4 regions of the Streptomyces sp. NPDC060002 genome follow, and region 4 is predicted to be linked to each of the others. Evidence: riboswitches for the same ligand, from Rfam matches in the RefSeq annotation. Region 4 holds a riboswitch; each other region holds the start of a gene.

Region 1 (7,106 bases), on a different contig from region 4:
CCGGAGACGAGGTCGCGCAGCCCCGAGTCGGCGGCGGCCCTCAGGGCCATGGTCGCGCCGGTGGACCAGCCGATGAGGACGACGCGTTCGGCGCCGTAGCGCACGGCGTACCGCATCGCCGCGTCCAGGTCGCGCCACTCGGTCTCGCCGAGGTGGTTCAGGCCGTCCGGGGAGCGGGGCGCGCCGAGGTCACCGCGATGGGCGAGGGCGAGGACGGGGAAGCGGCGGCGGTGCAGGAAGCCCATGAGGTTCAGGGCGTGTTCCCGGGTGGTGCCCAGACCGTGCACGGCGATCACCCAGGTGCGGCGCGGGCCGGGCACGAACCAGGCGGGCAGGTTGCCCAGTTCGCCGGGGACGTCGATGTCGGCGTGGTCGAGACCGAGGGCACTGCTCGGGTTGCCGACATGGAGATTGGGGGTGAGCCAGACCGCGTCGCCGGGGCTCAGGCTGCCGTGGGTGACCCGCTCCAGTCGGCGTACGACGGTGTCGGCGGAGTGCGGGGCGGTGGGCAGGACGGGACCCACGACCGCGTGGGAGCCGTTGCCGGCGAGGCCGTAGGTGCCGGGGCGCAGCGCGGCCAGATCACGGGTGAGGGTGATCCGGCCGGCGGCCGTGCCGTGCACGGTGAGCCGGGGTTCGGTGGGCAGGGGCCGGCCGGGCGGCGCCTTCAGAGCGGCGTCGCTGGCCAGCCGGCCGGCGGCGACACTGGCGGCGCCGGCGGCCAGGGCTGCGGTGACGGCGGCGGCCGTCGCTTTGACAGTGCGCACCCGTCCAGTGTCCTGGCCCGCCTCCCTCCCGGCCAGTGGTGGAGCCGGTCGGGGGACGGCGGGTCACTCCCGCTGCCCGTACCCACGCAGTCGCTCGCCCGCCTCCGCGACCTGTTCCTCCGTCAGGAGCGCCGGGTTCAGGCCGGGAACGGACGAGGCCGTGAGCCACAGGCGGCACATCCACTCCAGTTGGGCCGTACGGTCGTAGGCCTGGTCGAGGGTGGCGCCGTGGGTGAGGGTGCCGTGGTTCTGGAGGAGACAGCCGCTTCGGTCGACGAGGGCGCCGAGCATGTTCTCGGCCAACTCCTCGGTGCCGTAAGTCGCATAGGCGGCGACCCGGACGGGTCCGCCGAGCGCGCCCGCCATGTAGTGGACGCGGGGAAGCTCGGTGACGAGGGTCGAGACTGCGGTCGCGTGCACGGCGTGGGTGTGGACGACCGCCCCGGCGTCCGTGGTGCGGTAGACGGCGAGGTGCATGGGCAGCTCGCTCGTCGGGCGCAGGGTGCCGAGCACCTGCCGGCCGGCGAGGTCGACGCCCGTGACGTCGTCGGGGGTGAGCCGCTCGTAGGGCACGCCCGACGGTGTGACCAGCACGGTGTCGCCGACGCGTACGGAGACGTTGCCGGAGGTGCCGACGACCAGCCCGTCGGTCACGGTGCGGCGGGCCGTCGTCACGAGCGCCTCCCAGGCCCGCGCCTCCTCGAGGACGGCATGCCTCCCCCGCCGCTCCGCCATGTCCTGTACGCCGTCCCGGTGGTCCCGGACGTCCCCCTGCTCGCGTCGCTGCTCAGCCATGCCGCGATCCTGCCAGGAGCCACCGGAGGCCGCCGCCGGGCGCGGGCACTGCAGAGGAGCAGGCCGCCCATTTCGTACGCAATGGCGGCGGCCGGAGCGCCGACGGCCGGACCCTGCCGCCCGCCCTCGACGTCGAGCACAACCCCTACGAGACAGGGCGCCGGTGCCACGGCCTGACCAAGGCCGCGACGGTCGCCTGGATCAGGGCCTTCAGCGACGAGGTGCACCGGATCACCGGCCGTCGCCCGGTGATCCGCACGACGACCCGCTGGTGGAATCTCTGCACGGGCGGCAGCGGCGCCTTCGCCGCGGATCACGCCCTGTGGATCGCACGCTACCGGCCGTCCGACGCCGGAACACCGCCCGCCGGATGGCCGACGTGGACCTTCTGGCAGTACGCCGACAGCGGCAGCCTGCCGGGTGACCAGAATCTCTTCCACGGCTCCGAGACGCAGCTGCGCAGGTTCGCCGAGGACGGGTGACCGTACGGCGCTTGGGACCCGCCCCCGCGCCGCGACGGGACGCCGCCCCGACCCCCTCACACAGACACCCGGAAGCCCTGCCCAGTTCATCTTCCGTTCACCCAGATTGCTTACGGTCAACGCGCCAATGACTTCGAACGATTGCCTGGGTAAATGGAAAACTTCTCGCTGATCCTCGCGATTGTGGTCGTCACCGCACTCGCGTTCGATTTCACGAACGGTTTCCACGACACCGCCAACGCGATGGCCACCACCATCTCGACCGGTGCACTCAAGCCCAAGGTTGCGGTGGCCATGTCCGCCGCGCTCAACCTTGTGGGAGCTTTCCTCTCGGTGGAGGTCGCCAACACGATCTCCAAGGGTCTCGTCGACGAGACCGGCATCCGTCCCGAGGTCATCTTCGCCGCCCTGGTCGGCGCGATCCTCTGGAACCTCCTGACCTGGCTGGTGGGCCTGCCCTCCAGTTCCTCGCACGCACTGATGGGCGGTCTGATCGGCGCCACCATCGCCTCCGCCGGCATGGGCGCGGTGCACGGTGACGCCCTGGTCACCAAGGTGCTGATCCCGGCGATCGCGGCACCGATCGTCGCGGGCGTCGCCGCGATGCTCGCGACCCGCCTCTCCTACACCCTCGGCAAGAAGGCCGACGGCAAGGCCGCGGCCAAGGGCTACCGCGCGGGCCAGATCGCCTCGGCCGGCCTGGTCTCCCTCGCCCATGGCACCAACGACGCGCAGAAGACGATGGGCATCATCACCCTGGCCCTGGTGGCCGGCGGTGCCGTGGCCCCCGACTCCGACCCGCCCACCTGGGTCATCCTCTCCGCCGGCCTGGCCATCGCGCTCGGCACCTACCTCGGCGGCTGGCGGATCATCCGCACCATGGGCAAGGGCCTGACCGACCTCCAGCCGCAGCAGGGCTTCGCCGCCCAGACCAGCGCGGCCACGGTCATCCTGGCCTCCTCCCACCTCGGCTTCTCCCTCTCCACCACCCACTCGGTCTCCGGTGCGGTGATGGGCGCGGGACTGGGCCGCAAGGGCGGTGTGGTCCGCTGGTCGACGGCGACCCGGATGTTCGTCGCGTGGGGCCTGACGCTCCCGGCCGCGGCCCTGGTGGGCGCGCTCGCCGAGGCCGTCACCGGCCTGGGCGACTGGGGCACGGCCGTCGTCGCGGTCTTCCTGATCGCCTCCAGCGCGGCCATCTGGAAGGTCTCCCGGCGCGAGGTCGTCGACGCCTCGAACGTCAACGAGCCCGAGGAGCCCGCGGGCGTCGTCACGACGGCGATCGCCGCCGTCACCCCGCCGCCCACGGGCACCCTGGCCGAGGACCTCACGGCCGGCCGCACGACGGACCTGACGGCCACGATCCCCGGCCCGGCCGCAGAGCCCGCGACCCCCGCCGCTCCCCCGGCCGCGGCCGTCTGAGCCCGCGCACCCGGCACGAAGGAAGAGAAGCAGCATGAAGATCGACTGGGCAGCCCTGGGCTCCGTGTTCGGCGTCAGCCTCGTGATCACCGTAGGCCTCGTCGCCCTGTTCACCCTCGGAATCATGGGCCTGTCGCGGCAGGAACGCGCGTCGGCGCAGGGCGACTCGGCCACCCTCGCGGTGACCGGCGCGTACGCGTGCTTCGCGGCCTGCGCGGCGGCGGTGGCGTACGGGATCTCACTGATCGTCGCCTGACGCACCATCCGAACACCCCTGGGGTGCGGGACGGATCACCGTCCCGCACCCCTTGGCGTTCGTGGCATCGCCGACCGGCCCTGTGTGGGGTTCTGCACACTCCAGCCTCGCAGGTCAACAGCAAGTTGACGGGTCCTGCGGGCCGTGGTGGACTGCCCGAGCCATGTACGGCGGCAGAAGAGGAAGCCGGTGCGAATCCGGCGCGGTCCCGCCACTGTCACCGGGGTAGAAACCCCCGGGAGCCAGGAACTCTCGCCGCCGGTCTCGTCGAACCAGGGCGTGGACACCCTGAGTGAGGACATATCGCCATGCTCGCTCGGCCGTTGAGGTACAGCACCAGGTCGCTCCCCGACCCCACGGCCGGCTGAGCCGATGCGTGCCGATCGCCTCTACGCGTACGGCGCCGCCACCGGCCTTCTGGGCGACCTGCTGCTCGGCGATCCACGCCGGGGGCATCCGGTCGCCGCGTTCGGGCGGGTCGCCGGTGCCGTCGAGCGACTGCTGTGGCGGGACCACCGAGGACAGGGCGCCCTCCACGCCGTCGTGTGCGCGGGCGGGGCCGTGGCCCTGGGAGCCGTCGCCGAGCAGGCCGTACGCCGTTCCCCCGCCGCTTCCGTCGCTCTGGTCTCCGCCGCCACCTGGGCCGTGGTCGGGGGCAGTTCCCTGGTCCGGGAGGCCCGGGCCATCGGGCGGGCGCTCGAAGCGGGGGACGTCGAGGCCGCCCGGGAGCGGCTGCCGCGTCTGTGCGGGCGGGATCCGCACGCACTGGACGCCGACGGGATCGCCCGGGCCGTCGTGGAGTCCGTCGCCGAGAACACCTCCGACGCCGTCGTGGGGGCGCTCGTGTGGGGGGCCGTGGGCGGGGTGCCGGGCCTGGTCGGGTTCCGGGCCGTCAACACCCTGGACGCCATGGTCGGTCACCGGTCGCCGAGGTATCTGCGGTACGGCTGGGCCGCCGCCCGCCTCGACGACGTCGCCGGATGGCCGGGAGCCCGGCTGACCGCCGTCCTCGCCGCCGTCGCGGGGGACGATCCCCGGGGCGCCCTGCGGGCCTGGCGGGCCGACGCCCGCAAGCATCCGAGCCCCAACGCCGGTCCGGTGGAGGCGTCGTTCGCGGGCGCCCTCGGGGTGCGGCTGGGCGGGACCCTGTCGTACGCCGGCCGGGTCGAGCACCGGCCCGTGCTGAACGGCGCGGCCGGGCGGCCCGTCGTCGCCCGGGACATCGAACGTGCCGCGTGGCTCTCCCGCCGCGTCGCTCTGCTCGCGCTCGGCGTGACCGTCGCCGCGCGCGTCGTCGCCACGAGCGTCGTCGCGTGGAACCAGAGCAACCGGAGCAACCAGCCGAAGGGGCGTACGACATGAGCGGGGGTCTGGGCGGGGGACTCCTCGTCGCCGGCACCACCTCCGACGCCGGCAAGAGCGTCGTCACGGCCGGGATCTGCCGGTGGCTGGTGCGGCAGGGGGTGAAGGTCGCGCCCTTCAAGGCGCAGAACATGTCCCTCAACTCGTTCGTGACGACGGAGGGCGCCGAGATCGGGCGGGCGCAGGCCATGCAGGCCCAGGCCTGCCGGGTGGAGCCGACCACGCTGATGAACCCCGTGCTGCTCAAGCCGGGCGGTGAACAGAGCAGCCAGGTCGTGCTGCTCGGGAAGCCGGTGGGCGAGATGAGCGCCCGTGGGTATCACGGGGGACGGCAGCAGAAACTCCTCGGAACCGTTCTCGACTGCCTCGCCGAGTTGCGGGGCACGTATGACGCGGTGATCTGTGAGGGGGCGGGCAGTCCGGCCGAGATCAATCTGCGGCGGACCGACATCGTGAACATGGGGATCGCGCGGGGCGCGCGGCTGCCCGTGCTCGTCGTCGGCGACATCGACCGCGGCGGCGTCTTCGCCTCCTTCTTCGGCACCGTCGCCCTGCTCTCGCCCGAGGACCAGGAGCTGGTCGCCGGGTTCCTGGTCAACAAGTTCCGGGGGGACGTCTCCCTGCTGGAGCCGGGCCTGGACATGCTGCACGGGCTCACCGGGCGGCGGACGTACGGCGTGCTGCCGTTCCGGCACGGGCTCGGGATCGACGAGGAGGACGGGCTGAGGGTCTCGCTGCGGGGAACCGTGCGGGAGTCGAACACCGCCCCGCCCGTCGGCGAGGACGTGCTGCGGGTCGCCGTCTGCGCCGTCCCCCTCATGTCCAACTTCACGGACGTGGACGCGCTGGCCGCCGAACCCGGCGTCGTCGTGCGGTTCGTGGACCGGCCCGAGGAACTGGCCGACGCCGACCTGGTGGTGATTCCGGGGACCCGGGGGACCGTGCGCGCCCTGGAGTGGCTGCGGGAGCGGGGGCTCGCGCAGGCCATCCTCCGCAGGGCCGCCGAGCGGCGGCCCGTCCTCGGTGTCTGCGGGGGTTTCCAGATCCTCGGCGAACACATCGAGGACGAGGTCGAGAGCCGGCTCGGACACGTGGAGGGGCTCGGAGTCCTTCCCGTCCGGGTTCGGTTCGCCCGCGAGAAGACCCTCACCCGGCCGGTCGGGGAAGCCCTCGGCGAGCGGGTCGAGGGGTACGAGATCCATCACGGGGTCGCCGACGTCACCGGCGGGGAGCCGTTCATCTCCGATGACGAGGGGCACAGCCTCGACGGCTGCCGGGTCGGCCAGACCTGGGGCACGCACTGGCACGGCTCACTGGAGTCCGACGGATTCCGGCGGGCCTTCCTGCGCGAGGTGGCGGCCGCCGCGGGCCGTCGTTTCGTGCCCGCCGCCGACACCTCGTTCGCCGGGCTGCGCGAGGAGCAGCTCGACCGGCTCGGCGACCTGATCGAACAGCACGCGGACACCGACGCGCTCTGGCGGCTCATCGAGTCGGGCGCGCCGCAAGGACTGCCTTTCATTCCACCGGGAGCGCCCGCATGAGCACAGTGTTGTTGTTGTCGACCGCCGACACCGATCTGCTGGCGGCCCGGGCCGCTTCCGGTGCCTCGTACCGGATCGGCAACCCGACCCGGGTGGACGTCGCCGGGGAACTCCCCGCGCTCCTCGACGGCGCCGACATCGCGGTCGTCCGGCTGCTCGGCGGGAAGCGTGCCTGGGAGGACGGGCTCGCCGCGCTCAGGGCGTCCGGCGTGCCGACCGTGCTGCTGGGCGGCGAGGCCGTGCCCGACGCGGAGTTGATGGCCGAGTCGTCGGTGCCGGCCGGTGTGGTGGCGGAGGCGCTGCGGTATCTCGTCGAGGGCGGCCCGGACAACCTGACCGAGCTGGCCCGGTTCCTCTCCGACACCGTGCTGCTGACCGGTGAGGGTTTCGTCGAGCCGCAGAAGATGCCCGAGTACGGCGTCCACGGCGAGCGTGTCTTCGTCGAGGGGCGGCCGACCATCGGGGTGCTCTTCTACCGGGC
Region 2 (7,106 bases), on a different contig from region 4:
CGCGGCGGGCGGGGGCCGCCGGCTCGGCGGGCGCCCCAAGGCGCTGCTCGAACACCGGGGGCGGCCGCTCGTCGAACACGCGGTGCGGGTGCTGCGTACGGCGGGCTGCGCGCGGGTGCACGTGGTGCTCGGGGCCGCCGCCGACGCCGTACGGGAGCGGGCACGGCTGGAGGGGTGCGTGATCGTGCCGAACCCGCAGTGGGAGCAGGGCATGGGCACGTCGCTGGGGGCCGGGCTCGGCTCGCTCGCCGGGACGGGGGCGCGGGCCGCGCTGGTCCTCCTCGTCGATCAGCCCGGCATCGGGCCGCCGGCCGTGGCCCGGGTGCTGGCCGCCTACGAGGACGAGTCCTCGCTCGTCTGCGCCGCCTACGACGGGGTGCGCGGCCATCCCGTCCTGTTCGGGGCACGCCACTGGGCCGGCATCGCGGCGACCGCCACCGGCGACCGGGGGGCACGCGCCTATCTGAAGGAGCACGAGGAGGCGATCACGCTCGTCGAGTGCGCGGACGTGGCCCGCCCCTTCGACATCGACACCCCGCAGGATCTCGCACACCTCGAGTGAGCGGCCTGGCACCGAGCGCCGCCTTGCCTCGACGCAGAGAGTCTCGACATCAACAAATCATTGAAGTTCCACAATGAGGAAACTAGTATCCACTGTTCAGAAGGGCCCGGCCCGCCCGGGGCCCTCGCCCGCCGTACCCGGTTCGACTGGCACCCGGTGCCACCGCTGAAGGAAGTGACCGCTCATGTCCGCACCAGCGCCGTCCCCGCTGGCCATCGTCGACGCCGAGCCCCTGCCGCGGCAGGAGGAGGTCCTCACCGAGGCGGCGCTCGCCTTCGTGGCCGAACTGCACCGGCGGTTCACCCCGCGCCGTGACGAGCTCCTCGCCCGGCGCGCGGAGCGCCGCGCCGAGATCGCCCGCACCTCCACCCTGGACTTCCTCCCGGAGACCGCCGCGATCCGCGCCGACGACTCCTGGCGGGTGGCCCCCTCCCCCGCGGCCCTGGACGACCGCCGGGTCGAGATCACCGGCCCGACCGACCGCAAGATGACCATCAACGCCCTCAACTCGGGCGCCCGGGTCTGGCTCGCGGACTTCGAGGACGCCTCGGCGCCGACCTGGGAGAACGTCGTCCTCGGTCAGATCAACCTGGCCGACGCCTACACCCGGAGCATCGACTTCACGGATCCGGGGTCGGGCAGGTCGTACGCACTCAAGGACGCGGACGAGCTCGCCACGGTCGTCATGCGGCCGCGTGGCTGGCATCTGGACGAGCGTCACCTCGTCGACGCGGACGGCCGTCAGGTCCCCGGCGCCCTCGTCGACTTCGGCCTCTACTTCTTCCACAACGCCCAGCGTCTCCTCGACCTCGGCAAGGGCCCCTACTTCTACCTCCCGAAGACGGAGTCGCACCTGGAGGCCCGCCTCTGGAACGAGGTGTTCGTCTTCGCGCAGGACCACGTCGGCATCCCGCAGGGCAGCGTCCGCGCCACCGTGCTCATCGAGACGATCACGGCCGCGTACGAGATGGACGAGATCCTGTACGAACTCCGCGACCACGCATCCGGGTTGAACGCCGGCCGCTGGGACTACCTGTTCTCCCTCATCAAGAACTTCCGTGACGGCGGCCCCAAGTTCGTCCTCCCGGACCGCAACGCGGTCACGATGACCGCCCCGTTCATGCGGGCGTACACCGAACTCCTCGTCCGCACCTGCCACAAGCGCGGCGCGCACGCCATCGGCGGTATGGCGGCCTTCATCCCGTCCCGCCGCGACGAGGAGGTCAACAGGGTCGCCTTCGAGAAGGTCAAGGCGGACAAGGACCGCGAGGCGAACGACGGTTTCGACGGGTCGTGGGTGGCCCACCCGGACCTGGTGCCGATCGCCCTGGCCTCCTTCGACGCCGTGCTCGGCGACCGGCCGAACCAGAAGGACCGGCTGCGCGAGGACGTCGACGTCAAGGCGGCCGACCTGATCGCCGTCGACTCGCTGGAGGCCAGGCCGACGTACCCGGGCCTGGTCAACGCCGTGCAGGTCGGCATCCGTTACATCGAGGCCTGGCTGCGCGGCCTGGGCGCGGTCGCCATCTTCAACCTGATGGAGGACGCGGCCACCGCCGAGATCTCCCGCTCGCAGATCTGGCAGTGGATCAACGCGGGGGTGGAGTTCGAGCGCGAAGGGACCACGGTGAAGGCCACGCCCGGGCTGGCCCGCGAGATCGCCGCCGGGGAACTGGCCGCGATCCGCGCGGAGATCGGCGAGGAGGCCTTCACGGCCGGCCACTGGCAGCAGGCGCACGACCTGCTGCTGACGGTCTCCCTCGACGACGACTACGCGGACTTCCTCACCCTGCCGGCGTACGAGCAGCTCAGGGGCTGAGCACCGGCACCGACCGGAACGCTCACCTCTCCGAGTGGCCCAGGGACTTCCCCGGGGCCACTCGGTCGCGTACGAGCTTCTTGACCGCGGTCGGCTCGGGGAAGCCCTGTTCGCGGCGGTCCCAGACCACCTCGTCGTTCACCCGGACGACGAAGACCCCGCCCTTTCCGGGCTTCAGGGCGAGCTCCGTCAGCTCGGCCTCGAAGGTCGTGAGCAGCTCCTGCGCCAGCCAGGCCGCGCGCGGCAGCCAACGGCACTGGGTGCAGTACTCGATCTCGACCCGCCCGCCCGCGTCGCTCAGTTCGCTCATCCGAGGTGCACCGACCAATCCTGTTCCGCGGCCGGCTTGCCGTGCAGGTCGGGGACCTGCTTCAGCCAGTCGGGCCGTCCTTGCCGCGTCCTCGCCGCGCGCCGGGCCTCGTCGGCGGCGAGCTCCTGCGGGCCGGGGAAGTCGGTGGGCAGCCAGGCCGCGGAGGCCCCCGCGCGCGCGTGGAGGTACCGCACATACGCCTCCCGGGCCGCGTCCGGGGCCGTGAACCCCGCCTCGTCGGTCAGCCAGGCGTCCGGTACCTCCGCCACGATCCGGCGCAGCAGCTCCTCGGTCACCCTGGGCGCCAGCTCGGCGTCGGCCGCCCGGGTGTCCGGGGCGCAGCGGCCGAGGGCGTGGTGGCGGAAGTCGTAGCGCTTCTCGGGGTCGGCTCCGTCCCAGCGGTGGTGGAAGACGAGGGCGGCGCCGTGGTCGATGAGCCACAGCCGGGGCGGGACGGTGCCGAACGTCGGCCAGACCATCAGGTTGGAGCTGTGGACCGTACGGTCGACGTTCACGGTCAGGGCGTCCAGCCAGACGATCCTCCCGGCCTCCAGCGGCTCCACCGGGAAGGCCGCCGCGACCTCCGGCGTGAAGTCCTCCGCACCCGGCAGGAAGTCCATCCCCAGGTTGAGCCCCGCGCTCGCGGCGTGCAGGTCCCGTACCTCCTGGTGCGGTTCGTGCTCGGCGATCGCCGGGTCGAAGCGCACCAGGACCAGCTCGGGGAAGCGCAGCCCCAGGGCGCGCGCCAGCTCGCCGACGATCACCTCGGCGACGAGCGCCTTGCGGCCCTGCGCGGAGCCCGTGAACTTCACGACGTAGGTGCCCAGGTCGTCGGCCTCGACGACGGCGGGCACGGAACCGCCCGCCCGCAGAGGAGCGAGGTAGCGGGTCGCTGTGACCTCGGTCAACATGACTCTCTCCCTCTGGCCTGGAGAAGCATAGTAACCAGCGTGACAGCCGGCGAGAGGCCCGAGCCACCGTCCCGAAACGGCCCGCCGGCGGCCTCGGCGGCGTGTGGTAGCTTGCCAAAGCCAGTCGAACCCATGTGCGCACGCGTGTGTGTACGGGTCAGGGAATCCGGTGCGAATCCGGAGCTGACGCGCAGCGGTGAGGGCGACGGGCGGGGCAACGGCCACTGGACGGCGTACGCGGTCCGGGAAGGCGCCTCGTCCGGGTGACCCCGAGTCCGAAGACCTGCTGGCGACCCCGCTGCCGTCGGACGGCCGGGGGGAGCACCGTACGACCGGGCTTCGCGCTTGAGCCCTCGACGCCGAAGGAAGCCCTGTGCCGTTCGCACGTGCCGTCCGTCCTGCCCGTCCTGCCGTTCTCTTCCTCGCCGGCGCCCTGTTGCTGGCCGGCTGCGGCTCCTCCGGTTCGGCGGATTCCTCAGGTTCGGCGGGTTCCCCAGGTTCTGCGGGGGAGGGCGGAGCCGCCGGCTATCCGGTCCGACTCGACAACTGCGGGCAGCAGGTCGGTGTCGACGGCCCTCCGCGGCGGGCCGTCTCCCTCAACCAGGGCACGACCGAGATCATGCTCTCCCTCGGGCTGGCCGACCGCATGGTGGGCACCGCCACCTGGACCGACCCGGTGGCCGAGGGGCTGGCGAAGGCGAACGCGAAGGTGAAGCGCCTCGCCGACAACGCCCCCTCCTTCGAGAAGGTCCTGGACACCGAACCCGACTTCGTCGCCGCCTCCTTCGCCTCCACCCTCGGCAAGGGCGGGGTCGCCCCGCGCGAACAGTTCGAGAAGCTCGGCGTGCCCACCTACCTCTCCCCCGCCGACTGCGTCGGCAAGGACAACAGCGGCGACGGCGACGGCGTCCGCACCGAGCCGCTGACCATGGACGCGGTCTACGGCGAAGTCCGCGACCTGGCGGAGGTCTTCGGCGTCCGGGAGCGCGGCGAGCGGCTCGTGGCCGGGCTGAAGGCCCGGGTGACCGAGGCCACCGCCGGCCTCGACGCCCGGGGCGTGACCCTCATGTACTGGTTCGCCAACTCCCGGTCCCCGTACCTCGCGGGCTGCTGCGGCGCTCCGGGCATCGTCACGAACGCGCTCGGCGCGAAGAACGCCTTCGACGACACCGAGGAGGAGTGGCCCCAGGTCAACTGGGAGACCGTCGCCGACCGCGACCCCGACCTCCTCGTCATCGGCGACCTGACGCGTAGGCAGCAGACGGCCGAGACCGCCGCGAAGAAGATCGAGTTCCTGGAGTCGAACCCGGTCACCAGGAACATGACCGCGGTGAAGAAGAAGCGGTACGTGCTGCTGTCCGGACAGGCGATGAACCCGACCGTCAGGACCGTCGAGGGCATCGAGAAGGTGGCGGCGGCACTGCGCGGTCAAGGCCTCGCGAAATGACCGGCGCGCCGTCGGCGTCCCTGGCTGCGGCAGCGGGCGGTCTGCGCCGCGCGCTGCTGTGGGCGTCCGGTCTCGCGCTGCTGTGCGCCTCGGTCGCCGTGGCCATCACCATCGGCCCCGCGGACATCGCGGTCAGTGACGTGTGGTCCGCGGTCGCGGCCCATCTCGGCTGGGGCCGGGCGGAGTTGACGCCGCTGCGGGACGGCATCGTGTGGAACCTGCGGCTGCCGCGCACCCTGCTCGCCGCGGTGTGCGGCGCCGGCCTCGCGGTGTGCGGGGCAGTGATGCAGTCCCTGCTGCGCAACCCGCTCGCCGATCCCTTCGTCCTCGGGGTCTCCTCCGGCGCCTCGACCGGCGCGGTGCTGGTCGTCGTACTCGGCGCGGGCGGCGGCCTCCTGTCGGTCTCCGGTGGCGCGTTCCTCGGCGCGCTGGTCTCCTTCGCGCTGGTGCTGCTGCTCAGCCACACTCTCGGCGGCACCACGGACCGGGTGGTCCTCGCCGGGGTCGCCGCCATGCAGCTGTTCTCCGCGCTCACCTCCTTCGTCGTGATGACGGCCGCCGACGCGGAGACCACCCGCGGAATCCTGTTCTGGCTGCTCGGCTCGCTCAGCGGCGCCGACTGGACGGACGTGACCGTCGGCGCGGCCGCGCTGGTCGCGGCGCTGGTGGTCTGCCTCGGCCACGCCAGGACCCTGGACGCGTTCGCCTTCGGGCAGGACGCGGCCCTCTCCCTCGGCGTCTCGGTGGCCCGCACCCGGCTGGTGCTGCTGTGCACCACCGCGCTGCTCACCGCCGCCCTGGTGAGTTCGGCCGGGGCGATCGGCTTCGTCGGGCTGGTGCTTCCGCACGCCGCACGCGCCCTCACCGGCCCCGGCCACACCCGGCTGCTGCCCGCCACGGCCCTGACCGGCGCGGTGTTCCTGGTCTGGGTCGACACCCTCGCCCGCACCGTGCTCGACCCGCAGGAGGTGCCGGTGGGCGTGGTGACCTCCCTCATCGGCGTCCCCGCCTTCGTCGCCGTCCTGTACCGCGCGAAGGGCACCCGATGACCGGCTCCGAGACGACCGGCCCGGCGGCGACCGGCTCAGCGGCGACCGGCTCCGAGGGGCTGCGCGCCGACCGGGTCACCCGGGCCGCCGGCGGCACCCTGATCCTCGACGGGGTCAGCCTGACGCCCCGCCCCGGCGCCGTCACCGGCCTGCTCGGCCCGAACGGCTCCGGCAAGTCCACCCTGTTGCGCCTGCTCGCCGGCGTGCTCGCCCCGGACTCCGGTGTCGTCACCCTCGACGACCGCCCGCTGCCCCGGGTGGGCCGCCGCACCGTCGCCCGGCGCATCGCCGTCGTGGAGCAACAGGCCGACACCCAGCTCGCGTTGAGCGTCCACGACGTCGTACGCCTCGGCCGCGTCCCGCACCGCCGCGGCTGGGCCCCCGCCTCCGCCGCCGACGAGGGCGCCGTCCGCTCCGCGCTGGCCCGCACCGGCCTCGCCGACAAGGCCCACCGGCCCTGGCACTCCCTCTCCGGCGGCGAACGCCAGCGCGTGCAGATCGCCCGCGCCCTCGCCCAGGAACCCCGCGAACTCCTCCTGGACGAACCCACCAACCACCTCGACATCCAGCACCAGCTCGCCCTGCTGACCCTGATCACCGAACTCCGGATCACCAGCGTCGTCGCGCTGCACGACCTCAACCTGGCCGCGATGTACTGCGACCGGCTCGTCGTCCTCAAGGAGGGGCGCGTGGTGGCCTGCGGCGGCCCGCACGACGTCCTCACCGAGGCCCTCATAGCCGACGTCTACGGCGTCCGGGCCACCGTCACCGCCGACGGCCCCGACGACCGCCCGCACATACGCTTCCTGGGCGCCGTGCCGAGCCTCTGACGCGGTGTCCGCGCCCGCTACCGCGCTCCCCGTTCGGTGCCCCTGAGCCGTTCCAGGGCCTGCTCCGGCCCTGCCACGACCCGGACGCCCGTGGGCACCGGCGGTCTGCGCACCACGACCACGGGCAGCCCCGCCGCACGGGCTGCGGCCAGCTTCGGGGCGGTGGCCGCTCCCCCGC
Region 3 (7,106 bases), on a different contig from region 4:
GGTCTGGCGGGCGGCCTGGTAGCGCTTCGTCAGCCGCACAGAGCGAGAACCTCGAACTGTGACGCCGCCCCGGCCCCGGCACACCACCCGTCCCGAGACGTCCTGACGACGATCTTCTGCCGAAGGCCGGCCTCAGTGGGGCGCCGCGACCGCAGTGCCCCAGGCCCGCTCGATCTCGGCGGCAGGAAATGGCGTCCGCTTGCTCTCGGTGAGGAAGCGGCGGTGGAATTCACCCAAGACCACGGCAGCTCGGGAATGCCGGTCGATGATCGCGGCGATTTCGCGCGGGACGTCACCCGGCTGGTGGCCGGCGATCCACTCGCGCAGGAACGCCTCGTGTTCCATACCGCCGCGCAGGCCATCGGGCATGTGGTGGCGGAGCAGATGGCTCACGGTGTGGCAGCGGTCATACACAAGGTGGTCGGAGAGGAACTCCGCCTCGGCCGCTGACAGTTCGAAGCTGGAGCTCAGGGCGAGTCCGAAGTCCGCGAAGTAGAGCAGCTGGCCGTCGGTCAGGACATTGGCGAAGTGGGCATCGAAGTGGACGAGTCCGCGCGAGCTCATGAAGTCACTCCCGCGCGCCAGGGCCTCCTCCACCCGTGGGTACGGCGAGCCCCCGCTGACCTCCGGCGCGGCGGTCCGGTGATCGTGCAGCCAGTCGGCGAGTGTCTGCGGGACGTGTTCCAGGAAGAGCACCAGGCTGGACGAGGAACGGCCGATGGCTTCCAGCCGCTCACGCACGGCCGATGAGCCCTCCCAGTGCACGACCGCCCCGTCGATGCCCCCGAACGCGTCGGCGAAACCCTCGGGAGGGGAGTCGGGCAGGATGCGCCAGTGGTACATCAGCGGAAAGCCCTCATACTCGTTCCCGAGGACCCAGTTGGTGGTCATGACATGCACGGCCAGCTCCCGCCAGGCACCGAACCCGGCCGAGCCCGCCCCGTACTGGTAGAACATCGGCAATCCGAAGAGGTTCGCCGTCGACCGCGCGTTCTCCGGCCGCAACTCGGCGTCCGTGAGGGGAACCCGCTTGACGAACACCCGCGTGCCTTCGATGTCCAGCTCCGCCGACCTGCCGCCGATGCCGGACCCGAGCGGGTCCGCGGCGGCAACGACCTCGCCGAGCTGACGGTCGCTCAGCAGGGACAGGTTCGTGGACACGGTCCCATAAGTGGCGAGCCGCGCGGCATACCGCGGGTCCGCATGATGCATGGACGACTCCTCGGTGCCCGGAACCAGGGCTTTGGTGATCTCACGCACGATGTCGAGCCTATCCGCCACGCCTGACGAAGGAGCAGGTACGCGAAGTCGCCTGGAACGCTGCCCGGACGCCGCCTCAGGCGATGACGCGCCCCCGGCAGAGATCTCTCACGGACGCGACCGCAAGCGCTGTCGAGGACGACGAGGCTTGACGGCGGCGCACCCCGCCGCCCGCTGGGCCGCTCGTCGCATCCTGTGGAGGCCAGGCGCCCGACGCTCCGGGCCGAGGCGAGGGACGTCGAGCTGGGCTTAACACTGGCTCAACGACCTCGCGGAGGTTAAACGGCACCCTCCTGAACCGGATCCCAGGATTCCGGGTGATCTGGATCATCGGCCGGGGCGGCGGCACGCAGCGCCGCCTCGACCCGGCGGTTGCTGGTCATGGTCGCGGTGATGGTGGTCATGGTGAGGAGGAGGCCGGCGGCGGTGTAGAGCGGGGTGCGTACGTCGAAGGTGGTGGCCAGCCAGCCGCCGAGGAAGGCGCCGAACGGGGCGGCGCACATGGCGAGCATGCGGGAGGTGGAGGTGACCCGGCCCATCAGGTGGGCGGGGACGATCGCCTGTCGGAGGGAGGGGCCGAGCACCATCGTGGCGCCCATGCCCGCTCCGCAGACGGCGAGCGCGAGGCCGGCGATGTACGGGTTCGGGGCGACGGCAAGGCCCAGGACGGCGAGTCCCTCGACCGCTGCCGTGCAGGTAAGCGCGGTGCCGGTGCCGAGTCGTCGGCCGAGGAAGGAAGCGATGCCCGCGCCGCACAGACCGCCGGTGGCCTCCGCCGTGAGAAGCAGGCCGAAGCCGAAGGCGTCGAGGCCGAGACGATCGTGCGCGAAGAGGGCGAGTACGGTCTCCACGGCGAGGAAGGCGATGTTCCCGACCGCCGGACGCAGCGCGAGCCCGAGCAGTAACTGGTCCCGGAATACGTACGAGGCGCCGGCCCGCGCCTGCCGCAGCAGCGACTCACCGGCCTGCGGTACGGGCCGGGGTGCGGCAGGCAGCGACCGTACGAGCAGTGCGGAGAGCGCGAACGAGACCGCGTCGGCGAGCAGCGGAACCGCCCGCCCGAGCGCGAGCAGGGCACTGCCCGCGGGCGGCCCCGCGAAGCCGGACGCGGCGGTCTGGGTGCCGCGCAGGCGGGAGTTGGCGCGCTCCAGGAGCGCGGGGTCGCGGCCGAGCAGATCCGGCAGATAGGCCGTGGCGGCCGTGTCGAAGAAGAGTCCGCCGAGGCCGAGCAGGAAGGCGACGGCCGCGAGCAGTGGAATGCTCAGCACGTCGAGCGCGGCCGCTGCCGCCGGTATCGCGAGCAGCACCGCACGTGCCGCGTCCGTGACCCACATCGTGCGCCGACGGTCCCAGCGGTCCACCAGCGCACCGCCGAGCACCCCGAAGAGCAGCCACGGCAGGGTTCCGGCGGCCGTGACGACGGCGAGCGCCATCGGATCCCGCGTCAACGTCAACGCGAGCAGCGGCAGCGCGGCATGCGACACCCCGTCACCGAGCGAGGACACCGTCTGCGCAGTCCACAGCCGCCCGAACCCGGTCGGCAACTTCCGCACTTCTGACGTCACTTGGCGTCCCCCTCGGCCTGCTCGCGCGGTGCCGGGTGGAACAGTGCGAAGACGAGTGACGCGTCCGGCAGCGACGGATCGGACAGCTCCCGATACTCGTCCGCCAGTGCCTCCAGCCGCGCCCCCAGCTCCGCGAACTGCTCCTCGCTGAGCCGCAGATGCGCCATCCGTACGTGCCGCTCGCCATCCACCGGCGCTGTCTCCAGGTCCGCCACCGCGTGCCGCATCAGCACATCCGGCCCTCCCTCGCCCGGATCCGGCAGCACGATCGACCGCGCGGCCATGGCGTAGTACCGCTCCGTGACCCCCCGGACCTTGCGCGTTCGTACCACCTTCACCAGGCCGGCCCGTTCGAGCAGCCGTACGTGGTAGCTGGAACTCCCCTTCGCAAGGCCCACTCGCTCGGCGATCTGCGTAATCGTCGCGGGCTCGAAGCGGAGCACGGCCATGATCCGGTGACGCACGAGGCTGGAAACGGCGCGCAGCTGCTCGTCCGTGGTGACGTGGAACGTCTCGGGAAGATCATCGGTAGGCATGCCTCCAATGGTCAACACTTCTTGACCATTGAGCAAGGGGTTTTTCCCGGCTTCCGGAATCGGCTGCCCAGCACGTGAGACCTTCGCCGGACCGTCGCGAGTCCGGTCAGGACTCCGGCGTGAGGATCACGTTGGCCGGGTGGAGGTCCGGGCGCAGCACGCGGGCGTCGGCCGAGACCCGGTCCGGCAGGGCGTGCAGCTCGCGCAGCAGCCGGGCGAGGAGGGCCCGCCTCGCCGGCGTCCAGGGTGCCCGCGCCGAAGCGTGGAGCAGCGTCGGCCCGTCCAGCCGCTCCATGACCAGGTCGGCGCGTGAGCCGGAGGGCCGTACGGCGGGTGCGGGGCAGCCGTTCCGGCGCACGTGTGTCATCACTGCCGCGAGGGCGGCCGAGTCCTCCCGCCCCTCCCGGTCGCGGCGCAGCACCACGCCTCGTCGATCTCGTACACGTCGGCCGTTCGGCCCGAGCCGAGCAGCCGGCCCGGCAGCCCGCCCGGCGCCCTCCCCGCATGCGTCATACCGGCAGCCCGCCCGGCGTCCTCCCCGCATGGGTCATGGCCAGAAGATATCGGGGGCTCCCGCCCCTCCCCGGGTGCTTTCACAGCCGCCCCTCAGGCGCCCGGCTACCTGCCGGTAGAGTGGCCGCGTCGTCATCACGCCCGTACAGGGGAAAGCCGGTGCAATTCCGGCGCTGACCCGCAACCGTGACAGCCGGATCGCCCGGTACGGACCGTGACCGGCTCACGTGCGTCGGCAGGCCCGCCGTCGCACGGCACCGTCGAGGTATACGGAGCCGAGCCGCCGGGATGTCCCGTGCTGCCCGGCTGTGTGACCTCACCGACCGGGAGAGGCACCCGCCGATCATGAACATCCGCCGCAGCGCCGCCGCTCTGGCCGCCGCCACCGTAGTGCTGGGTGCCGCCGTCCCCGCCGTCGCCGCCACTCCGTCCCCCACCCCGTCGGTGGCGATACCCGACGGGCTGTACGGGACCACCGACCCGACGTACGACGGCGTCTGGCGCCAGTCGCTGGCCCTGCTCGCACAGCGGACCACGGGCGTCACCCCCGCCGACCGGGCCGTGGCCTGGCTGACCGGGCAGCAGTGCGCGAACGGCGCCTTCGCCGCGTTCCGCGCGGACACCGCCAAGGCGTGCGACGCCAAGCTGATGGTCGACACCAACAGCACGGCGGCGGCCGTCCAGGCGCTGGCCGCGCTGGGCGGCCACCGGGCCGAGACCGAGAAGGCCGTCACCTGGCTGAAGTCGGTCCAGAACGCCGACGGCGGCTGGGGCTACACCCCCGGCGGCGCGAGCGACGCGAACTCGACCTCCGTCGTGGCGGGGGCGATGGCGGCGGCCGGGCAGCAGCCCTCGCAGGTGAAGAAGGCCGGCAAGTCGTCGGACGACGCTCTCGTCAAGCTCGCCGTCCCGTGCGACCAGGCCGGTGGCGGCGCGTTCGCGTACCAGCCGGACAAGAAGGGCGCCCTCGCGGCCAACGCGGACGCGACGGCGGCGGGCGTGCTCGGCGCCCTCGGCAAGGGGTTCGTGACGACGGCCGGCAAGACGTCGGCTGCCCCCGTCTGCGACTCCGCCGACGCGGACAGCCCGAGCGGACTCGCCCGCGACGGCGCGGCGTACCTCGCCGGAGCGGTCGTCGCCACCGGCTATCTGAAGTCTGCCCTCCCCGGCGCCGAGGACCAGCCCGACTACGGCAACACCGCCGACGCCGTCGTGGCCCTCGCCGCGCAGGGTGCGACCGAGCAGGCGAAGAAGCCCCTCGGCTGGCTCGAGCAGAACTCCGCGGCCTGGGCCGAGCAGAGCGGCCCCGCCGCCTACGCCCAGCTCATCTTCGCGGCCCACGCCACGGGCGCCGACCCCCGTCACTTCGGCGGCGCCGACCTGGTCGCCCAGCTGAACGCGAGCGGCCCGGCCCCGCAGGCCGCGACGAAGGCCACCGGGTCCGACACCGACGCCGACGCCGACGCCGACAAGAAGGACGACTCGGAATCCGGTCACGGCGTCTGGTGGATCGTCGGCGTCTTCCTCGTCGCCGGTATCGGCATCGGCTTCCTGATCAGCGGCCGTGGCAGGAAGCGGCAGCCGTGACGCGCCGGTGCGCCGCCCTCGTTCTCGCCGCGCTGCTGCTGTCCCTGACCGGCACGGTCCAGTCGGCCCAGGCCGCCGGCTACCGCTACTGGTCCTTCTGGGACCGCTCCGGCGACGGCTGGACGTACGCCACCCAGGGCCCGTCCACCGCCCGCCCCGCCGACGGCGACGTCCAGGGCTTCCGGTTCGCGGTGAGCGCGGACTCCCAGGACGCGTCGCAGCCGCGCGGCGCGGCCTCCTTCGCGGCGATCTGCGCGAAGACGCCCGCGCGGGACGACACGAAGCGGGTGGCCCTGGTCATCGATTTCGGCACGGCGGCCGACGCCCCGAGCGGTGAGACCCCGCCGTCGCCGCGCACGGCCTGCGCCCGGGTCTCCCCCGACGCGACGACGGCCGAGGCGCTCGCCTCGGTCGCCAAGCCCCTGCGCTACGACACGAACGCCCTGCTGTGCGCGATCGCGGGGTATCCGGAGACGGGCTGTGGCGAGCAGGTGTCCGGGCAGGCGCCGGGGACGGGCGAGCCGACGTCCGCCGCGCAGCCGGAAGCCGCCAAGGACGAACCGGAAGCGGACGGCGGGCCGTCCGTGGGCCTGTACGCGGGCGCGGCGGCGGTGGCGGTACTGGGCGCGGCGGCGGTCTGGCAGGCCCGGCGGCGAGGTTCCCGCAGGGATGGCTGACGGCAGCCCCCGGCGCGCCCCGCTCCACCCCGCCGCCTGGTGGCTGTGGGCCCTCGGTCTCGGCACCGCCGCGACCCGCACCACCAACCCGCTCCTGCTCGGTCTCCTCCTCACCGTCTCCGCCTACGTCGTGACCACGTGCCGTCCCGACACCCCCTGGTCCCGCTCCTATTCGGCGTTCCTCAAGCTCGCCCTCGCCGTCCTCGTCATCCGTCTCGTCTTCGTCGTCGCCCTGGGCTCCCCGATCCCGGGCACGCGGGTGCTCGTCGCGCTCCCCGAAGTCCCGCTCCCCGACTGGGCGCAGGGCATCCGGCTCGGCGGCGCGGTCACGGCCGAGGGCCTGCTCTTCGCGTTCTACGACGGTCTGAAACTGGCGGCGCTCCTCGTCTGCGTGGGTGCCGCGAACGCCCTGGCGAGCCCCTCCCGCCTCCTCAAGACGCTGCCGGGCGCCCTGTACGAGACCGGCGTGGCGGTGGTCGTGGCCCTCACCTTCGCCCCGAACCTCATCGCGGACGTCCACCGCCTGCGCGCCGCCCGCCGTCTCCGGGGCCGCCCCGACACGGGCCTGCGCGGGTTGCTGCAGGTGGGCCTGCCGGTCCTGGAGGGCGCCCTGGAGCGCTCCGTCGCCCTCGCCGCCGCGATGGACGCCCGAGGTTACGGCCGTACCGCCGACGTCCCCGCCGCCGTGCGCCGGACGACCGCCGCCCTCACGCTCGGCGGTCTGCTCGGCGTCTGCGCGGGAACGTACGGCCTGCTCACCGCGGTGGGCGGCGCCTACGGCCTCCCGGTGCTGTTCGCCGGAGTCGTCGCGGCCCTCGCCGGGCTGCGGCTGGGCGGCCGGCGCTCACCGCGCACCCGCTACCGACCGGACCGCTGGACCCCGCGGGCGTGCCTGACCGCCGCCTCCGGTGTCGCGGTCGCGGCCCTCCTCACCGTCGCCGCGTCCGCCGACCCGGCCGCGCTGCACC
Region 4 (7,106 bases):
TCGCCGCCTGTGGCGCCTGTGGCGCCTGTGGCGCCTGTGGCACCCGTGGCGCCGGTGGTGCGGGCCTGTTCCGGCGACTCGACCCGACCCGCGGGAGCGGCCGACGCCACCGGGCGCAGGCCCTTGGTCGTCTCCTTGAACCGCTCCAGGGTCCGGCCCAGCTGCTGGAACGGCGAGCCGCTCTTCCTGGCCGGCGCCGGCCGCGGCTCCCCGGCCTCGGCGGCCGCCTCGCGGTACGCGGCCAGCGCCTCGTGGGCGTGCTCGGCGGCCTCCCGGTACAGGTCCCTGGACTCCGTCATCGCCTCCAGGGCCTCCTTGTACATCACCACGAGCTTGCGCTCTCGCGCGAGCTCCTCCTCCAGGGTCAGCAGCTGCCACTCCTCCCGCAGCGCGGTGAGCGCGGCGTCGGCGTCCTCCGGCAGCGGCCTGGGCAGCGCCGCGAAGCGCCGTACCGCGTCCAGCAGCTCGGTGGGATGCGTGCCGTCCAGGAACACGCTGCGCACCGAGTAGTCGACGGCGTCGTAGTCGGCCGGCGCGGGCACGCCGGGCAGTACCAGCGCCCCGCCGCGCGGCACCTCCACCCCGGACTCCTTGAGAGCCCAGTTCACGGTGCGCAGCTGGTGCGGGGCCGCGCGGTGCTCGATGACCCGGTGGTGCAGGCCGGGCGGCAGCAGCGGGATCAGCGACCGCCGGCCGTGCTCGTCGGGCGTCATGGCCTCGTGCACGACGAGGTGGACGTTCCAGGTGTCCCGCAGGGCGCCCCGGAGCGCGCGCCGCAGCTCCTTCTCGTCCGCCGGAAGCGGGTTGGTGGCGAGGAACCGCTCACCTGCGACGGTCTCGTTGCCCCACGGGGCGTCCGCCTCCCAGGACCAGAACATGCCGGCGGGCGACGGCCACCGCTGGTCCCACGGCCGCTCCGCCTCCGCCGTCAGCGTCCACTCCTGGCCCGGGCCCGCCCACTCGGCGAGCCTCAGCCGGGCACGGACGGTCACCTCCTCCGCGACCGGCCACCGGGCCTCGAAGGCCGTCTCCCCCTCGGGGGTGTCGGCGTCGGGCAGCTCCATGAAGTCCTGGACGGTCCCGGCGTCCTTGAGCGCCTGAAGGTGCTTGCGCAGGACGTCCGGAGCGGCGGGGCCGGTGTGACGGCCACGGGTCTGCCACACCGTGGAGGGCGTCGTGGGCGGAACGGTCGCGGCGATGAGCATGAGTCCATTCGTGAGGGCGGGTGACGACGTGCGAAGGCCAGTATCACTCGCCAGGGGCGGTGCGCGGTCAAGCGGGTCGGTGGCGCGGACGCCCGGAGGCGCCCCGCCGGGAGGCACCTTCCCCGGCACGGCACACGTCACGCGTCCGGATCCGTTCCGTCCGCCGGCGGCCCGTGCGGGGGTGTGCGCCACTCGTACGGGGTGTGCGCAGTTCACCACGGCGGGTGACGCCGCACCCGTGGGCCCGCCGACCTCCGGGGACCGAGAACCGGAGCCGGTGGACAGGGCTCGCCCACCATCCGCGTCGGGGCGAGCCCGGTCCGCGTGTCCGGCGCGCCCCCGACGCCGGATGTCCGGCGACCCACCGGGCATGTTCCCTCCAGGGGGGCCGGGGCTTCCTCAGGGAGCACGGCATGGAGAAGATCGTCGTATGAGCGACATCGAGGACCCCGTCCTGCTGCACACCGCCGGCCGAGCCGCCCACATCACGCTCAACCGGCCGAGGGCGATCAACGCCCTGAACCACGCGATGGTGCGCCGGATCGACGACGCGCTGAGCGCATGGGAGCGCGACCCGGCCGTCGAGACCGTCGTCGTCTCCGGGGCGGGGGAGCGCGGACTGTGCGCGGGCGGCGACATCCGCGCCGTCCACGACGACGCCCGCGACGACGACGGCACCGCCTCGGCCGCCTTCTGGCGCGACGAGTACCACCTCAACGCACGCATAGCCCGCTATCCCAAGCCCTACGTCGCCGTGATGGACGGCATCGTGATGGGCGGCGGGGTCGGCGTCTCCGCGCACGGCAGTGTCCGGGTGGTCACCGAGCGGTCGAGGATCGCGATGCCCGAGACCGGCATCGGCTTCGTGCCGGACGTCGGCGGCACCCACCTGCTCGCCCGCGCCCCGGGCGGACTGGGCACCCATCTCGCCCTGACGGGCGCGCAGATCGGCGCCGGGGACGCGGTGCTGTGCGGGCTCGCCGACCACTACGTACCGTCCGTGTCGCTCCGTCAGTTCATCGACGACCTCGCGGACCTGCCCGTCCGGGCAGCCCTGGACCGTCATGTACAGCCCTTGCCGGCGGGGGAGTTGGCGGGCCACCGGGCGTGGATCGACAGCTGCTGCGCGGCCGACACCGTCGAGGAGATCGTCCGACGGCTGTTCGCCCACGGCGACCCGGCGGCGAAGGAGACCGCGGAGACCCTGCTGGCCAAGTCGCCCACCGCGCTCAAGGTCACCCTGGCCGCCCTGCGCCGCGCCCGGCGGCTCGGCACGCTGGAGCGGGTGCTGGAACAGGAGTACCGCGTCTCCTGCGAGGCCCTGACCACACCCGACCTGGTCGAGGGCATCCGCGCCCAGGTCATCGACAAGGACCGCAACCCGCGTTGGTCGCCGGCCACTCTCGCCGAGGTCACGGCGGCCGACGTGGAGCGCTTCTTCGCCCCGCTCGGCGAGCGTGAACTCGGGCTTCCCGGGCCCAGAACGGCCACGGAGGCGGCGTGCGGACCGGAACCGACGCGGTGATTCGGGCCACTTGGCCGTGGAGAGCGCCATCACGCCAGGTGGGGCGGTATTGGCCCGCGGCCCGACACGCGGTACCGTCGCTCTGATATTTGACGACGGCGAGACGGAAGCCGGTGAGAATCCGGCACGGTCGCGCCACTGTGGACGGTGTACCCCGAAGGGGCGCACCGCGAGTCAGACCCGTGGCCGTCGTCATGTGCACCACCGAGATGGGACGCGAACTCCCAGAGGAGGTCTTGCCATGGCGCAGCATGTCGCCCAGCCGACTACCAGCACGCCCGTCGTACCCGCCAAGTTGCCGCTGAAGGACATCGCCCCCTGGGCTGTCTTCTTCGGCGTCCTGATGCTGGTCCTGCTGTACTTCGTCGGCGCGGAGCAAGGCGCGACCGCCGTCGTCTCCGGCGAGGACGTTCACGAGTGGGTGCACGACGCCCGCCACCTGCTCGGCTTCCCCTGCCACTGACCCGAGGGGAACCCCAGCACACCCATGAACTCCGCAACGGTAAGAAATCTGCTCGTGCGGGGCATGCTCGCCGGCCTCGGTGCCGGCGTGCTCGCCCTGATCGTCGCCTACTTCCTCGGTGAGCCGAACGTCGACAGCGCGATCGGCTTCGAGGAGTCCCATGCCGCAGGCCACGAGCACCACGAGGTGGAACTCGTCTCCCGCAGCCTCCAGTCCACCGCCGGCCTCGCCACCGGCGTGCTGATCTACGGGGTGGCCTTCGGCGGCATCGCCGCCCTCGCCTTCTGCTTCGCCCTCGGTCGCGTCGGCCGGTTCACCCCGCGGGCCACGGCCCTTCTGCTGTCGGGGACCGCCCTGCTCGCCGTGTACGTCGTGCCGTTCCTGAAGTACCCGGCCAATCCGCCCGCGGTCGGCGACGCCGACACCATCGGCAAGCGGACCACCCTGTACTTCCTGATGATGGTGCTCGGCGTGCTGCTCGCGGTCGCCGCGGTGATCCTGGGCAAGCGGCTCGCACCGAGGCTGGGCACCTGGAACGCCACCGTCGTCGCCGTCCTCGGCTTCGTGCTCGTCATCGGGCTGGCCTACGAGTTCCTGCCGACCGTCAACGAGGTGCCGAGCGACTTCCCGGCGGCCCTGCTGTGGCGGTTCCGCCTGTCCGCCCTCGCCATGCAGATCACGCTCTGGGCAGGCTTCGGCCTCGTCTTCGGCGAACTGGCCGAACGGCTGCTGCACCCCAAGCCCGCCACGGTGACCGCGGGCACGCCGGTGGTCGCCCCCCAGTGACCTGACCGGCATCACGACCCGGCGAGAGGGCCCACGGAACCATTCCGGGGGCCCTCCCGCGTCCGCGGGCCCGTCCCGTCGGTGGTCCTGGTCCTCCCGACAACCGAGGACCTGGTCGCCCTTACGATCGAGTCCGCCGGCATGGCCCGCGTTCCGCTCGCGGGCACCGGCCGGATCCCCGGGGAGGGACTGTGATCGCCGTAGTCGGCGCCGGACTCATGGGCGCGGCCACCGCCTGGCAACTGGCCCGCAGGGGCCACGAGGTCACGCTCGTCGAGGCGTACGACGTCGGCCACCGGCACGGCAGCTCGCACGGGAGCTCACGGATCTTCCGGCGGGCGTACGCCGACCCCTTCTACGTACGACTGACCGGGCAGGCGTACGAGCAGTGGCGGGAGCTGGAGGACGACAGCTCGACCCCCTTGCTGCGCACGACCGGTGGGCTCGACATGGGCGAGGACCACGACCCGAAGGCGATCGCCGATCTCCTCGGTGCGGCCGGAGTGCCCCACGAACTCCTCGGCGCGGAAGCCGCCGCGGAGCGCTGGCCGTACATCCGCATCACCGGTCCCGTGCTCCACCACCCGGACGCGGGCGTGGTCCACGCCGACGAGACCGTCGGGGCCTGCGTACGGCGGGCGATCGACCACGGGGCGCAGGCGGTCATCGGCGCCCGCGTCACCGGCATCGACGTCCGGGGGAGCGGAAAGGCGCGGCTGCACACCGACGACGGCCGCGAGATCGTCGCCGACACGGTGGTGGTCGCGGCCGGCGCGTGGCTGCCCGAGCTGGGACTGCCCGTCGCCCTGCCACCGCTGCGGGTGACCCAGCAGCAGGTCTTCCACTTCCGGCAGCGGGACCCGTCCGTCCAGTGGCCGACCCTGATCTGGGACGGAGAGCTGCACCTCTACGGCCTGCCGTCCGGGAGCGACGGGGGTCCGCTCCCCGCGGTCAAGGTCGCCGAGCACGACCGCGGCACCCCGGCCACCGCCCGCACCCGCAGCGGGGTCGTGGATCCCTCGTCGCGGGCCCGGGTGAGCGGGTTCGTACGCGACCGCCTCCCGGGTCTCGAGCCCGACCCGGTCGCCGAGGCGACCTGCCTCTACACCACCACCCCGGACGAGGACTTCGTACTGGACCGCCACGGTCCGCTCGTCGTCGTCTCCCCGTGCTCCGGACACGGCGCGAAGTTCGCGCCGCTCATCGGCGCGATGGCGGCCGACCTCGCCACCGGCCGCGCCGAGCCGCATCCCCGCTTCCGCCTGGGACGCACGGCATAGGATGCGCCGGTGAGCGGGCCCGCCGGACACCGTGGTCCGGACGGCGCGGCTCGTGAAACCGGCGGAGGGCCTTCGGCGAGGAACCCCGGTACCGCGAGTTCCGGCATGGGGCCATCGTCTCCTGGCTCACATCGAATCGGTATGTGCATCGAAATCGGTGTTCAGCTTCCAGGGGAGAGCGCGAGGAGCAGGGTCCGGCCGCGGGACCGGTGCTCGTGATCGCGCGGAGCACGCCCGGCGCAGCATGGAATTGTTCAGGCCTCCCACGTGCTGTTGTATCCACAGAGGCTGGGACGGCGACGGTGTGCGAGTGAGCGGCGCACGGGGCCGAGGCGAGAGAGACGGAAGGTGCTGAGATGGCAGCGCAGACACAGAGGGCCGTACTTGCGGGCGGATGTTTTTGGGGGATGCAGGACTTGATCCGCAGGCTCCCGGGCGTGACGGCGACCCGGGTCGGGTACACCGGGGGTGACGTACCGAACGCCACGTACCGCGACCACGGCACTCACGCGGAGGCCATCGAGATCCTCTTCGACCCCGAGAAGACCGACTTCCGCACGCTCCTGGAGTTCTTCTTCCAGATCCACGACCCGAGCACCAGGAACCGCCAGGGCAACGACATCGGCCTCAGTTACCGCTCGGCGATCTACTACGTGGACGACGAGCAGAAGCGGATCGCCGAGGACACCATCGCGGACGTGGACGCCTCCGGACTGTGGCCGGGCAAGGCCGTCACCGAGGTCGAGCCGGTGGGCCCCTTCTGGGAGGCCGAGCCCGAGCACCAGGACTACCTGGAGCGCTACCCCGAGGGCTACACCTGCCACTTCCCCCGCCCCGGATGGCGACTTCCGGCCCGCACACAGGGCTGAACCACCCCGTCGTCGGCACCGGCAGAGACGTCGTCCCGTGCCCGCGCGGCACCCCGGCAGGCCCCGGACACCACTCCAGGGCCTGCCGTTCGGCGTCAGGGACGTCCCACGGCGGTGGCCGGATCCCCGCGGCCGGCCTGATGTGCCGAGTGGTCCACGAGGAACCCGACCTCGCCGGCGTCCCCCGGAACTGGTGCCGCTGCTCACCGCGTGCCTGGCGAAGGACCCGGCCGTGCGTCCGACGGCGGCCCGACCGGAGTCCGTGGTGGCCGGGGCCAGGACTCTGGTCATGCAGCAGGACGGCAACCTCGTGATCTACGACCAGGACGGCAAGGCGCGCTGGGCCGCGGTGACCAGCGGTGCGGGCAACTCCGCACGCTTCCAGGCGGACGGCAACCTGGTCGTCCACAAGAGCGGCGGGCAGCCCCTGTGGTCCTCGCAGACCAGCGGCAACCAAGGAGCGGTCCTCGTGTTCCAGGCCGACGGAAATGTTCTGATCAAGTCCGGGGACGCCGTGCTGTGGGCCGCGGGCACGGAGGGCTGACCGGGTCCTCAAGGGCCGCTCTCGCCTTCGGGTCGCGCCTCGATCTTCCGCAGCAGTTCCAGCAGCGCCTCTCGCTCCGTCTCCGCCAGGCCCTCGAAGCACTCCGAGAGCACCGAGTTCGCCACCTCATGGCCCGCCTTGAGCACCCGCTCCCCCTCGGGGGTGAGGTGATGCTCGAGACGTCGGCCGTGCCCGGGGCGCCGGTCCACCAGCCCCTGCGCCACCAGCCGTCCGGCGAGCGTGCCGAACGCCTGCTCGCTCTGGAACGTGGCCGCCGCCAGCTCCCGTGCGCTGACGCCCGGCGTGCGGCCGATGGCCCGTAGCGCGTCCCACTGCGCGAGCGTGCTGCCGACGGACGCGAGCCGGCTGTCGAGCGCTCGGTGCTGGCGGTACTGGACGGCCTTCACGGCCCTTCCGAGAATCTGCGGTTCAAC

Evidence for each region. A riboswitch is a leader RNA that binds a small molecule or an ion and turns the genes downstream of it on or off. The one in region 4 is predicted to bind cobalamin.
Region 1: it holds a riboswitch for cobalamin, as region 4 does, so the genes downstream of both, ACFWBD_RS30455 (cobalamin biosynthesis protein) here and ACFWBD_RS00085 (CbtB-domain containing protein) in region 4, are expected to answer to the same signal.
Region 2: it holds a riboswitch for cobalamin, as region 4 does, so the genes downstream of both, ACFWBD_RS16355 (ABC transporter substrate-binding protein) here and ACFWBD_RS00085 (CbtB-domain containing protein) in region 4, are expected to answer to the same signal.
Region 3: it holds a riboswitch for cobalamin, as region 4 does, so the genes downstream of both, ACFWBD_RS25140 (prenyltransferase/squalene oxidase repeat-containing protein) here and ACFWBD_RS00085 (CbtB-domain containing protein) in region 4, are expected to answer to the same signal.

Annotation. Positions count from the first base shown of each region.
Region 1 is NZ_JBHWUW010000044.1:24,653-31,758, reverse strand. It holds gene ACFWBD_RS30480 (alpha/beta hydrolase) at 1-767, opposite strand, end outside; gene ACFWBD_RS30475 (class II aldolase/adducin family protein) at 831-1,562, opposite strand; partial or broken gene ACFWBD_RS30470 (GH25 family lysozyme) at 1,598-2,044, shown strand; gene ACFWBD_RS30465 (anion permease) at 2,198-3,466, shown strand; gene ACFWBD_RS30460 (hypothetical protein) at 3,501-3,722, shown strand; cobalamin riboswitch at 3,843-3,995, shown strand; gene ACFWBD_RS30455 (cobalamin biosynthesis protein) at 4,095-5,084, shown strand; gene ACFWBD_RS30450 (cobyric acid synthase) at 5,081-6,625, shown strand; gene cobN (cobaltochelatase subunit CobN) at 6,622-7,106, shown strand, end outside.
Region 2 is NZ_JBHWUW010000015.1:72,177-79,282, forward strand. It holds gene ACFWBD_RS16335 (NTP transferase domain-containing protein) at 1-562, shown strand, start outside; gene aceB (malate synthase A) at 747-2,381, shown strand; gene ACFWBD_RS16345 (SelT/SelW/SelH family protein) at 2,404-2,691, opposite strand; gene ACFWBD_RS16350 (HipA family kinase) at 2,688-3,602, opposite strand; cobalamin riboswitch at 3,762-3,887, shown strand; gene ACFWBD_RS16355 (ABC transporter substrate-binding protein) at 3,976-5,049, shown strand; gene ACFWBD_RS16360 (FecCD family ABC transporter permease) at 5,046-6,098, shown strand; gene ACFWBD_RS16365 (ABC transporter ATP-binding protein) at 6,095-6,928, shown strand; gene ACFWBD_RS16370 (cobalt-precorrin-6A reductase) at 6,946-7,106, opposite strand, start outside.
Region 3 is NZ_JBHWUW010000031.1:9,657-16,762, reverse strand. It holds gene ACFWBD_RS25165 (protein kinase) at 1-22, shown strand, start outside; gene ACFWBD_RS25160 (protein kinase family protein) at 133-1,212, opposite strand; gene ACFWBD_RS25155 (MFS transporter) at 1,539-2,825, opposite strand; gene ACFWBD_RS25150 (ArsR/SmtB family transcription factor) at 2,822-3,361, opposite strand; gene ACFWBD_RS25145 (hypothetical protein) at 3,468-3,785, opposite strand; cobalamin riboswitch at 3,979-4,138, shown strand; gene ACFWBD_RS25140 (prenyltransferase/squalene oxidase repeat-containing protein) at 4,220-5,461, shown strand; gene ACFWBD_RS25135 (SCO2322 family protein) at 5,458-6,138, shown strand; gene ACFWBD_RS25130 (CbiQ family ECF transporter T component) at 6,131-7,106, shown strand, end outside.
Region 4 is NZ_JBHWUW010000001.1:16,129-23,234, reverse strand. It holds gene ACFWBD_RS00095 (hypothetical protein) at 1-1,205, opposite strand, end outside; gene ACFWBD_RS00090 (enoyl-CoA hydratase/isomerase family protein) at 1,636-2,730, shown strand; cobalamin riboswitch at 2,789-2,935, shown strand; gene ACFWBD_RS00085 (CbtB-domain containing protein) at 2,972-3,193, shown strand; gene ACFWBD_RS00080 (CbtA family protein) at 3,218-3,979, shown strand; gene ACFWBD_RS00075 (FAD-dependent oxidoreductase) at 4,171-5,259, shown strand; gene msrA (peptide-methionine (S)-S-oxide reductase MsrA) at 5,616-6,128, shown strand; gene ACFWBD_RS00065 (hypothetical protein) at 6,361-6,672, shown strand; gene ACFWBD_RS00060 (MarR family winged helix-turn-helix transcriptional regulator) at 6,681-7,106, opposite strand, start outside.